DNA from 4 places in the Blautia sp. MSK20_18 genome. Region 2 is predicted to be linked to each of the others. Evidence: riboswitches for the same ligand, from Rfam matches in the RefSeq annotation. Region 2 holds a riboswitch; each other region holds the start of a gene.
The links. Region 2 has a riboswitch for cobalamin ahead of LI091_RS06540 (ABC transporter substrate-binding protein). Riboswitches for the same ligand answer to the same signal wherever they lie in the genome.
Positions count from the first base shown of each region.

Region 1: it holds a riboswitch for cobalamin, as region 2 does, so the genes downstream of both, LI091_RS16715 (cysteine-rich small domain-containing protein) here and LI091_RS06540 (ABC transporter substrate-binding protein) in region 2, are expected to answer to the same signal.
Region 3: it holds a riboswitch for cobalamin, as region 2 does, so the genes downstream of both, LI091_RS08250 (ABC transporter permease) here and LI091_RS06540 (ABC transporter substrate-binding protein) in region 2, are expected to answer to the same signal.
Region 4: it holds a riboswitch for cobalamin, as region 2 does, so the genes downstream of both, LI091_RS09415 (sirohydrochlorin cobaltochelatase) here and LI091_RS06540 (ABC transporter substrate-binding protein) in region 2, are expected to answer to the same signal.

Region 1 covers NZ_JAJCGR010000049.1:7,000-10,189, forward strand. The annotation lists gene LI091_RS16710 (C40 family peptidase) at 1-1,099, shown strand, start outside; cobalamin riboswitch at 1,332-1,501, shown strand; gene LI091_RS16715 (cysteine-rich small domain-containing protein) at 1,769-2,056, shown strand; gene LI091_RS16720 (phosphatase) at 2,162-2,878, opposite strand.
Region 2 covers NZ_JAJCGR010000008.1:4,969-8,158, forward strand. The annotation lists gene LI091_RS06535 (FecCD family ABC transporter permease) at 1-129, opposite strand, end outside; gene LI091_RS06540 (ABC transporter substrate-binding protein) at 144-1,238, opposite strand; cobalamin riboswitch at 1,345-1,635, opposite strand; gene pcrA (DNA helicase PcrA) at 1,737-3,190, opposite strand, start outside.
Region 3 covers NZ_JAJCGR010000011.1:45,394-48,583, forward strand. The annotation lists gene LI091_RS08245 (MATE family efflux transporter) at 1-1,208, shown strand, start outside; cobalamin riboswitch at 1,356-1,529, shown strand; gene LI091_RS08250 (ABC transporter permease) at 1,666-2,595, shown strand; gene nikC (nickel transporter permease) at 2,611-3,190, shown strand, end outside.
Region 4 covers NZ_JAJCGR010000014.1:5,710-8,899, reverse strand. The annotation lists gene LI091_RS09420 (NAD(P)/FAD-dependent oxidoreductase) at 1-467, shown strand, start outside; cobalamin riboswitch at 787-961, shown strand; gene LI091_RS09415 (sirohydrochlorin cobaltochelatase) at 1,124-2,416, shown strand; gene LI091_RS09410 (hypothetical protein) at 2,538-3,190, shown strand, end outside.

The DNA of each region.
Region 1 (3,190 bases), on a different contig from region 2:
TGAGAAGGGTGGAGATGATGCATGGTTCCAGATGATGCTGAATGCAGAGAACCTGTCTGACCTTCTTACAAGAGCAGAGTACACACAGAAGACTTATGAGCAGGACCGTAAGAGTCTTGAAAAATATTCCAATACGATCCAGCAGGTGGCAAACCTGGAGGCACAGTACACACAGGAGAAGGCAGAACTGGAGGGAATGAAGCAGGAATATGAGGCAGAGTCCCAGAACCTGCAGGCACAGCTGGATGAGAAGCGTGCCACATCCGCAGATTATGATAATGAGATCGCCTACGCACAGCAGCAGGCTACAGATTATGCCAACCTTCTTGCAGAGCAGACTGCAGAGCTTCAGAGATTAGAGGCTGAGCGTATTGCAGCAGAGGAAGAGGCAAGACGTCAGGCCGAGGCTGAAGCAGCAGCGAGAGCACAGGCTGAGGCAGAAGAGGAAGCAAGACGCCAGGCAGAGCAGGAAGCACAGCAGGATGAGGCGGACGAGAGCGAAGACGTACAGTACGATGAGGACGGCGACGTGATCGAGAATGCAGATGAGGATACTGCAGAAGATGACACCGAGGATGTGGATGAAGATGCAGACAATGGTGAGAATGATGATGCGTCCGAGGATACTGAGAATACAGAGGATAATGCAGACGCAGATTACGATAACAGCACAGACGCATCTGAAGAAAGTGCAGAGGACACATCTAATGCAGAGGATACATCTTCAGACAGTGACAGTTCTTCTTACAGTAGCGGTTCAGGATCTTCTGTTGTGAATTATGCTACACAGTTTGTGGGAAATCCTTACGTATGGGGTGGAACAAGCCTTACCAATGGTGCAGACTGCTCCGGATTTGTACAGAGTGTCTATGCGAACTTCGGAGTCAGCCTTCCGAGAACCTCCTATGAGCAGCAGAATGCAGGTACAGAAGTATCCTACGCAGATGCACAGCCGGGAGATCTGATCTGCTATGGCGGACACGTGGCTATTTACATGGGTAATGGCCAGATCGTTCATGCATCGAACTCTCAGGACGGGATCAAGATCAGCAATGATGCTACATACAGAACAATTGTATCTGTAAGACGTCTTGTATAATAAAAACGTACAACAGAAAATAAAAATACAGCAGCCCGACAGCAGTTTGTCGGGCTGTTTTTAACGTCGGAAAAAATACTGAAAAACCCATGGAACGGAGTGAACAGCAACAAAATATGCTCAAAAATGTATAAATATTGAAAACAGTATTGACATATAATTAACGGGATGTTATTATAATGTCAGTATAATTCCATATTGAACATAGCAAGTGCTGAGGATAGCTGACAGTTATATATTGATTATCAGAAGTCCACAGAAAAGGGAATCAGGTGTGAAACCTGAGCGATCCGGTCACTGTAACGGAGGAGCGAATCTCATAGTCCATTGTACGTATGTATGAGAAGGAGAGAGGAGTCATGATCCCGGAGCCAGGAAACCTGCTTGTTATGGCGAGGTTAAACTTCCGTGTAAAGTGTAACAACCATTTCAGGGACTCCGCACCCCTGGGACGTTGTCTACTTTTTTACGAGAGTAGGCATTTTTTTATGGAATGCGCCTGTTCATATGAATTATACATGATTAAATGGCAGGCGATACTACTCCGGATACATTCGTTCCCTCCGCGCACTCATGAACGGATTATATTTCTACCCCGGGGTGGCATCGCTACCTCTTTTTTATAGGAAAAAATTATGTGTGGTTATGTCAGGAGAGGAGAAAAGAGCCATGGAGAAACCATACTGGGAAGGCAAAGAATACTCTTACTTCAGCCACAAAAACTGTGAGTATTTTCCGTGCCATAAAGGAGCAGATCCGGAGAACTTCAATTGTCTGTTCTGCTATTGTCCTTTATATGCACTGGGAGATAAATGTGGTGGTAATTTCCGCTTTACGGAAAGCGGGATCAAAGACTGCACCGAATGCAAGCTTCCTCACAGAAGAGAAAATTTCGGATATGTTACAGGTAAATATAGCGAGCTTGCGGAAATTGTACGGAAGCAGCGGGAAAAATAAAAAACAGGCCAGTTCAGATACAGGAAAATGTATATTCCTGTGTTTGAACTGGCCTGTTTTGTTTGGGGGACAATATCTGTTATCTGTCGGAAAAGATACAGAAGATCATTCTCTGGTTTGGAGAAAAACCTTGAGTCTGGGAATCTGGTTGTTGAGGATCAGCTGTTCCGGAAACATGGCCTGATGAACAAACTCAGCAGCACAGGTAAAATCTCCGATATGCTCCGGGCCATGGCTGTCACTGGAAAGAAGCAGCGGCAGATCATATTTGCGGCAGCATCGAAGGATCTCGAAACAGTTTTCTCTTGTGTCGCCACGATAGCCATAAGGTGCAAGAGAAGCTTCGTTGATCTCAAAGATCGTGCCGGTTTCCCTGGCAGCCCTTGCAAGCGCATCATAATTAACCGGGTAATGAGTGTTATCACTATGTCCGAGGATCTTTACACAGGGGTTTTTCATTACATTGATAAAAGCTTCTGTGTTTTCGGCTCTGGTACCGCAGCGGTAATTCCAGGCATGCATGCTGGCAATGGCGTAATCAAGTTTACATAATAATTCCTGATCTAAATCTACCGTTCCGCTGCGGTCAAGGATATTCAGTTCAATTCCGTAGAGTAATTCTACACCGAAATGTTTTTTGGGAGAATAGGTAAGGCTGCGGAAATAGGAGGAAGTTCCGGCTGCCAGAGTGCCGGGACCGTGATCAGTGATCCCGAGAAGCCGGAGACCTTTCTCGGCAGCTGCGCGTGCCATGTTGGTGATGGTACATTCCGTGCCGTGACCACTGGCGATGGAGTGGGTATGCATATCAGAAAGATACATAAAAATACACCTCTTTTACTGTTTGAGAACATGTGACAGAGCGGAATACGAATGTCCGCTTTGCATAAATTTTTTCTGAAAAACAAAGGAATTCCTATATAAATCCAAGTATGGCAGAGCAGAAAAACAAAGTCAATAGAGAAAAACATAAAAATACAAAAAACAAATAAAATCAACAGGGCGCAACCGACAAAAACCACAAAAACAGCTAGAAATACATGTTGGATTTCGTTGACATCGAAGTAGGGGTAAGGTATAATAAAACTACATGAGCACATAGCCGGACAGGAGCGGTTCTGGAAGCGTAGAGGC
Region 2 (3,190 bases):
CGCATTTCCAAAAGTGATGGCTGCAAGTATGGAAAAAATAAGGAATCCTGCAAGTCCGATGAGAACTGCCACATACATGGATGTTCTGAGCACCTTATCTTTTTTTCTCTGTGAAGCTGTTTCTTTCACTGCATTTTCTCCGATCAGTCAAGATTTACGTCCGGATATAATCCCTTTGCAAAAGTTTCGATTCCGTCCTGGGTACGTGTTGCACTTGCATACATCTCACTGAGCATGATCGGGTAAACACGTCCGTTCTTTACTGCGTCAAGGCTCTTCAGGGACTCATCATCCTGGATCACTGCAAGCTGGCTGTTCTTAACAGTTTCCGGATCATCTCCTGCATATGGCATGTAAACCACAAAGATCACGTCAGGGTTGGCTGCGATGATATCCTCTTTTCCAACGGTGGAAGCATCCGGGTTTGCAAGAGTTGCGCCTAACTGTGTTACCATATCTCCGCCAAGGCTCTTTACGCCATAGTTTGTGATGTCATCTCCAAGAGGCTCCAATACCATTACGCTTGGTTTGTCTTTTACATCTGCAGTTGCAGTAAGAGTTTTATCGATCACTGCTTTTGCATCATCAACGATAGCCTGTGCTTTGTCCTGTACATCGAAGATCTTTCCGATATTTAAGATATCTGTGAATTCATTTTCCAGTGTTCTGTCGCCGTCCGGACGAGTATTGGTGTTGTAGTAGGTGTTGCAGCCTTTGTCGATCCAGTCTGTTACATTTCCCAGATTCTTATCAGAGAAAAGAGAGCTCCAGGATAAGATCATGTCCGGCTCCAGCATTGTTACAGTTTCAAGGGATGGGGTAAATTCGTCAAGATAATTTGTTTTTGAGAATGCTTCTTTGAGATCTTCCGGAACTTCATTATCAAGACCTGCGGTAGCTACCAGGTGGTCTTCCAGACCAAGTGCGAGCATAGTCTCAATGCTTCCCTGATATACAGCAAGGACTTTTTCCGGTGCTTTTTCATAAGTGGTTTCGATTTCGTTTCCATCGTAATCATAGGTTGTGATGGTCAGAGGATATTCTGTCTTGGTTGCCTCTGCGGAAGAATCTTCGGTGTCTGCAGACTCTGTACTGTCTTCTGCTGCCGGCTGGTTGTCTTCCTTGATGGTCTCGGAGTCTGCTCTCTCTGCGGCATAAACAGCCGGAGCTGCTGATACGGTCATTGCCGCTGCCATTACCATTGCCATGATTCTTGTGGATACATACTTGTTTTTCATTTCATTTCCTCTCTTTTCGCCTGTTTTATCTCCTGTTGCCTATGGGTAACCGAAAAGATGGGGCTTCATAAAATCTGCACGGAACACTTTGTACGGAAGCTCCGACTTACATACTGTCAAGCAGGTTTCCTGACTTACAGACTCAGAAAAAACTCCGCAAAATAAAAACTGATACACCATTCATCTTTTAGCCGATCATGAATGATGTATCAGAATTTTCTCCAGAATCTCTCTGACATCGGGATTTCGCCTTCTCACATGAGTTTCTGCAATGGCATGTGAAATCCCTTCTTCTGTATACAGTGGCCGCAACCGCTCAGGCTTTTTACCCGATTCCCTCCTCACAGTATCCGGCAGCATATGTGCCGGTGATACTGTTCACTTCACAGCAATTCAATTACGCTGATACTGATTCTAACATACCGGTTTTCCAATTACAACCTTGAGGCCGGATTTTTACAGTTTTTTGCAGAAATAGTCTGCCCGGAGAGATCCCTCTCAGATCTTCTTCAGCTTGGCAAAACCGGCGAACATTTTTTTCACGCCGACTTTGTCAAAGTCTACCGTCACTTCGTAGTCTCTGCCGCCGTCTGCGATATTTTTTACGATACCGACTCCGAATTTCACATGACGGACCGTGTCTCCCTCACCATAGTCCAGGCTGTCCGCCTTCTTCACTGTGAAATCTTTTTTCTGCAGGGTGCTCTTTGCCTGGAAATTCATTTTCATCTGGGCATAGGCGCTTTTCGGAGATACGATATCATCTACTCTGGGCTTTTTCTCCTGAATGGTATGTCCAAGATCTACCAGCTCCCGTGGAACCTCCCTTACAAAACGTGACACACGGTTATACTGAGTCTCCCCACGGATCATCCGCTGTTTTGCACAGGTTAAAGTCAGTTCCTTCATGGCACGGGTGATCCCCACATAACAGAGCCTTCGCTCCTCCTCGATATCCGACGGATCACCGGACCAGATGGAAGCATATCCCGGAAAAACACCGTCCTCCATTCCCACGATAAATACATTGGGGAATTCCAGTCCCTTGGCACTGTGAAGGGTCATCAGCAACACATAATCCTGATCCGGATCAACAGAATCGATATCTGCCACCAGTGCGATCTCCTCCAGAAATGCAGAAAGTGTTGCCGGCTGTCCGGCCTCCTCCATGGCTTCCTGGAAGGATTCTGTCTTGGAGATCAGCTCATCGATATTTTCGATCCTCGCCTGAGCCTCCTCCGTTTTCTCTGCCTCCAGTTCCTTCACATAACCGGTAAGTTCAATGACCTCTTCCAGGGTTTCACGGACTGTATAGGCCTCTGCCTTACTTTTCAGTCCCTGGATAAAGGATACAAAATCATTGATCTTTCCTGCTGCCCTGCCAATGGACGGTACTTCCTCCACCACGCGGAGCGCATCGTAAAAGCTCAGGTTCATCATATCCGCATAGTCCTGGACACGGCCGATGCTGGTGAGTCCGATCCCTCTTTTTGGCACATTTAAGATCCTGCGCACAGCCAGATCATCACTGGCATTGTCAATGGTCTTCAGATAGCTTAACAGATCCTTGATCTCTTTGCGGGCATAAAAGTTCACGCCGCCGACAATCTTATAAGGAACATTTGCCAGGAGAAATTTCTCCTCAAAGAGACGAGACTGGGCATTGGTCCGATAAAGTACTGCACAGTCCTTGTACTGGAATTTCCCGTTGCGGCGCCCCTGGATGATCTCTCCTGCAACATACTCCGCTTCCTCAAATCCGTTGTTGAACTGACGGAAATGTACTTTATCGCCCTCTTCGTTCTCTGTCCAGAGGCGTTTTTCCTTACGCTCTGTGTTGTTGACGATCACCTCATTGGCTGCATTGAGGATGTTCTGGGTAGAACGGTAATTCTGTTCCAGGCGCACCACCTTAGCCTCAGGAAAAACCTTCTCAAAGCCTAAGATATTCC
Region 3 (3,190 bases), on a different contig from region 2:
TGGCGGCAGTAGGTGCCGGAGATTGGCTGGTATGGCTGGTGTTGGGGATCATGACAGGTATCACACAGGGTTTTTCTATTCTTGTATCTCAGTATTATGGAGCAAGGGAAAAGGAAAATCTGAAATGTGCAGTAGCGAAAAGCTATATCATGACAGCATTACTGTCTGTGGTCGTACTCGCAGTAAGTGAAGGTACAGTTTATCATGTTCTTTTATTTTTACAGACACCGGATAATGTCATTAATCTGACAATGCTATATTTGCGGCTGATCTTTGCGGGAATCCCGATCATAGCTGCTTATAATATATTTGCAGCGATCCTTCGGGCACTTGGAAACAGCAGATCTCCGTTGATCGCAATGACAGTGGCAGCAGTGATCAATGTGGGACTGGATCTGTTATTTGTGGCGGTTTTTGGCTGGGGTATTGCCGGAGCAGCAGTGGCAACCGTTATCGCACAGGGATTTTCAGCCTTGTACTGTTTGATCGTATTACGTAAAATCCCGGATATCCGCCTGGAAAAGAAGGACTTTTACAGGCAGCCCTCTATGAGCCTGCGGCTTTTGGAACTGGCGGTTCCTCTTGCGATACAGAATGTGATCATCTCCGTGGGAGGACTTGTGGTACAGTATGTGATCAATGGATTTGGTTTTCTGTTTGTGGCGGGATTTACGGCATCGAACAAGCTGTATGGGGTTTTGGAGATGGCTGCCGTTTCATATGGATATGCTATTACAACCTATGTGGGCCAGAATCTTGGTGCAAAAAAATACCAGAGGATTCGAAAAGGCGTGCGCAGCGGCACTTATATGGCAGTGCTCACTTCGGCTTTCATTTCCGGCATGATGGTACTGTTTGGACGTAATGTACTGTCCCTGTTTGTATCCGGTGAACCGGATCAGACCCGACAGGTATTGGATATAGCATATAAGTATTTGTTTATTATGGCTGTCTTTTTGTGGGTGCTGTATCTGCTGTATGTGTATCGTTCCGCTATCCAGGGCCTGGGTAATACTTTGATTCCGCTTGCCAGCGGCATTGCAGAATTTATAATGCGTGTCAGTGTTGCGCTGCTGCTGCCAAAACTGATCGGTGAAGATGGAATATACTATGCAGAGATCTGTGCATGGAGCAGCGCAGCTGTTTTATTATTCGTAAGTTATATGATCATTATACGGAAATATAAAGAAGTCACCGTTCATACATAATGTTATTTACTTAAGAGATTTATAATAATACAGGCAGAAAATATCCGGGTTTCACTATGAAATGTTCAGATATTTTATATTTGACAAAAAACTATTTATATAAAAAGAAAAGTATGATATTATAATATTTATTCATTGCAACTATGAAAATTGAATAGTCAGAAGGGTGTACAAAGTACTTAATAAGGAATCTGGTGAAATGCCAGAACAGCCACCGCTACTGTGACAGGGACGAAAACCAAAATATCACTGGAGAGATCCGGGAAGATGGTAAGTAGGAAGAACTGGAGTCAGGAGACTTGCCTTTTTGACAGAAGAATTCTGATTCGGATGGGATACAGAAGGAATAAGCTCTGCCTGAGGTAGAGGTTTGTTTTTTGTGCTGATATGATGCTGGATCATATCAGCTTTTTTTATTTTAACCGAATAAACAGATGAAAAATGAGGAGAAATGAAAATGGGAAAAGTAATTGCAAAGCGTTTTATATTTATGATTCCGGTAGTGCTGGCGGTTACATTTATTATTTTTATGCTGAGTTTTATATCGGCAGGTGATGCGGCCAGAGTGCTGGCGGAGAAAAAATATGAGCATCCGTCACCGGAGCAGGTAGAAGAAGTACGGCATGAGGAAGGACTGGATCAGCCGGTGCTGGTACAATACGGGAAATGGCTGGATCAGGCACTTCATGGCGATTTTGGAAAATCATATTCTACCAGAAAACCGGCTTTTGAGGAATTAAAAAGATATTTTCCACAGACATTTAAACTGGCAGTTACTTCGTTTTTATTGTTGATGATCGTGTCAGTCCCTCTTGGAATTTTGTCGGCAATTTATGAAAACAGAGTTCTGGATAAAGTCATTCGCATTTTGTCGTCCCTCAGTGTATCTATGCCGTCTTTCTGGATCGGTCTGATGCTGCTCTATATATTTGGAGTAAAGCTAAAAGTGATTTCCGTGATCGGAGGAGATGCCGGAGGCATCCCGATTCTTGCGGCATTTGCCATGGATATCAGTTTCTTTGGAATTATGACGAGATTGATCCGTACCAATATGATACAGGTGCTGAAGCAGGATTACATACGTGCCAGCAGAGCTAAGGGATTGTCATCTGTAAATGTAATTTTGCGTCATGGTCTGAAAAATATCCTGATTCCTGTGCTGACACGTCTGGTATCAATTGTGATCGGTTTTTTCTGTGGCTCAGCTGTGATAGAAAGTATTTTTTCAATTCAGGGAATCGGAAATCTGGCATTGAAATCCGTGATCTCAAAAGACACTCCGGTGCTGCAATGTTTTATCTTTATTCTGGCTGTTGGCATTGTAGTATTAAATTTTCTTGTGGATATCGCCTATTCTGCGATTGACCGGCGAATCCAGTTAAAGTAAAGGAGAGATCATAGAATGGGAAGCAGAAAAAAGCAGAAAACAGAAAAAAGCATGATCCAGAATCTGTACTGGAAACAGGTATTCCGGTCACCGAAAACAAAAATAGGATTGATGGTGGTCATAATTTTTGCATTGGCAGCTATTTTTGCACCTGTACTGGCGCCGCATGATCCACTGCTTGTGGATGTTTCGATAAAATTAAAGAATCCGTCGGCGGCATATCCTTTAGGTACTGATCAGCTGGGACGATGTATTTTATCAAGACTTCTCTGGGGCAGCCGGTATTCACTGAGCTATAGCTTTACGGTGCTTCTGATTACTGTATGTGTCGGGGTGCCGATCGGACTGTTTGCCGGATATGTAGGTGGAAAAATCGATTCCATAATTATGAGGATCATTGATGTATTTATGGCTATGCCGGTCTTTATTGTGGCACTTGCCATTGCAGGAACCGTAGGAGCCAGCGGCGCTCATCTGATTCTGTCCTTATCGGTCGTATCCTGGGCAGAATATGCAAGGCTTGCCCGAGCATTGACACTTCAGGAAAAAAATAAAAATTATATGACCGCACTAAAAGCCGGCGGCTGCGGCCACG
Region 4 (3,190 bases), on a different contig from region 2:
AGCATTTCTCAGAGCCGTTCCATGACAGCAACGGATACGGTGAGAGCATTGCAAGACTTTCCAATATGCTTGGCGGTGGTGTTATGGTACAGCGGTTTGGAGATCTGATCCGCGGAAGACGAAGCACAAAAGCCCGTATTGAGGAAAGTTTCGTAACACCTACACTTTCTGCGACACCGGGAGATTTAAGCCTTGTTATGCCGAAACGTATCCTGGATGGCATCATCGAGATGATCTATGCCCTGGACAAGATCGCACCGGGAACCGCAGATGATGATACTTTGCTTTATGGCGTTGAGGTTAAATTCTACAACATGGAGGTCGAGATCGACGAAAATCTGGAAACCTGCCACAAGGGTCTCTTTGTTATCGGAGACTGTAGCGGCGTGACCCATTCTCTGTCCCATGCATCTGCCAGCGGAGTCTACGTAGCCAGATACCTGGAGCAGGAGTATTTTAACAGATAAACTGCAAAGCAGTTTATCTGTTATGAGCAAGTAGCAAAGCGGATTGCGAATATCTGATGTAAGACAGTCCTTTTCTGATATCAGGGTGATGACAGAAAGGGGCTGTTTTTTATGCAGGATATGCATGAATATTGGAGAAAGTATTCTGATAATAACTGACAGATACAGGGAGAAAACCGGTTACTGTTCACTGGTAATATTTCGCGAGGTGTTTTTTGTGAGCGAAGATCACAGAAAACCGTGAATCGTCTGACATCAATCTTGACAAATTTATGAGTTTGTGGTAAAAGTTAGATAACCAGGTAAAAGAAAATATGTGCAAATGTTATAATGATAAGGTTGCATCCAATCGGATGTGCAAAAGAGAATCCGGTGAGAATCCGGAACGATACCGTCACTGTGAAAGGGGAGCTGCTTTTATAACCACTGGGAGACCGGGAAGGGAAAGCAGCGTGGAACCAAGTCAGGAGAACTGCCTTATTGTGAGATTCAGGGATTCGCGGTTTACGAATCGGTATTCTCCATAACAATACAGAACTTCTTTTTATGTATTTGTATTGCGCAGAGAATCATGTGTGAGCAGGCGGCCGCAGAGAGCTGCTGCTTTTTTGTACATATCAGTATTCTGGAAATACATGAAAAGAGGACAATGAGAAATGAAAAGAAAAACAATGTTAGCTCTGATGCTCGCAGTTTCCATGACATGCTCTATGGGTGCGGCTACAACAGCAATGGCAGCAGAGGATTCTGCTACAGAAGAGAACGCTGAGGCAGCTGATACCACAGAGGCTTCTGATGCAGATCAGGAAGCAGCAGATAATGTAGCAGCTCTGATCGACAAGATCTATGTACAGGAAAGAAACGACACAACAGATGAGGACTGCAAGGCAGCCAAAGAAGCATGGGATGCTCTGACAGATGCTCAGAAAGAACTGGTAGAGGGTGAGAATGCAGATCCGGATTATTTCGGACGTGACACAGGAGATGCTTCCAAGGACGATCCGCGTAACCAGGATGAGATCGGTGAGAATGAACTTCTTGTTGTAAGCTTTGGTACTTCCTTCAATGACAGCCGTGCAGAGGATGTCAAGGGAATCGAGGATGCTCTTGCAGAAGCTTATCCGGACTGGTCTGTAAGAAGAGCATTTACAGCACAGATCATCATCAACCATGTAGAGGCAAGAGATGATGAAGTGATCGATAACATGCAGCAGGCTCTTGACCGTGCAGTAGAGAATGGTGTTAAGAATCTGGTTGTACAGCCTACCCATCTGATGCATGGTGCTGAGTACGATGAGATGACAGAAGCGATCAATGGCTATAAAGATAAATTCGAGTCTGTAGCTATCGCAGAGCCAATGCTCGGTGAGGTTGGAGACGATGCAACTGTGATCAATGATGACAAGAAAGCCGTTGCTCAGGCAATCACAGATACGGCTTGCAAAGAGGCCGGATTTGACAGCATGGATGCAGCAGCTGAGGCTGGCACAGCATTCGTATTCATGGGACATGGAACATCTCATACAGCTAACGTTACATACGATCAGATGCAGACACAGATGGAAAACCTTGGATTGAAGAACGCATTCATCGGTACTGTAGAGGGTAAGCCGGAAGATACAGCCTGCGACAAGGTTATCGAGAAGGTAAAAGAAGCAGGATACAAGAACGTTGTTCTTCGTCCGCTGATGGTTGTTGCCGGAGACCATGCAAATAACGATATGGCCGGTGATGAGGAGGATTCCTGGAAGAGCCAGTTTGTAGCATCCGGAAACTTCGATAAGGTTGACTGCCAGATCGAGGGTCTTGGAAGAATCGAAGCAGTTGAGAAGCTTTATGTAGAGCATACAAAGGCAGCCATCGATTCTCTGGGAAGCACTGAGGAGTCCGCAGATTCTGATGCAGCAGCAGATACAGAGGCTGATTCTGCTGAGGAGTCCGCAGAATAATAAATATAAAAATATCTGAGTGAGTTCAGATACCTATAAGAAATCAATGTAACTGCCCGGAAAGATCAGGAAGACTGTTTTCCGGGCAGATTGCTGTATCTATGGAAGGGAGAAGATTATCATGAAAAAACGCTATGTAAACTTAATTCTTGCAATGGCAAGTGCATCAGTCCTGGTGCTGGGCTCTGTGCCTGCGATGGCAAAAACAGATGAAACAAAAACAGAGTCCGGTGAGGAAGCAGAAGCTTCCGAAGAAAAGGATACAGATGCAGCCAAAGCAGATACCCTGGAAGATGGCGTTTATACAGCAGAGTTTGGTACAGACAGCAGCATGTTTCATGTAAATGAGGCCAATGACAAAAAAGGAGAGCTCACGGTCAAAGATGGTAAAATGACCATCCACGTAAGTCTGGTTTCCAAGAAGATCGTTAACCTGTTTGCGGGAACTGCCGAGGATGCCCAGAAGGACGGAGCAGAGATCATTGAGCCGACCACAGATACAGTGAAGTACAGCGATGGTTATACAGAGGAGGTTTACGGATTTGATATCCCGGTACCGGCCATTGGTGAGGAATTTAACGTGGCGATCCTGGGAGAAAAAGGCAAATGGTACGACCATAAAGTCAGCGTAAAGAATCCTGTAAAAACCTCTGACGACAAAAAATCCGAAGGGAAAAAACCGGAAGAGCTGAAGCTGGAGGACGGAACCTATGAGACGGATGTAACCCTTACAGGCGGAACAGGAAGAGCATCTGTAGAATCTCCAGCTAAAGT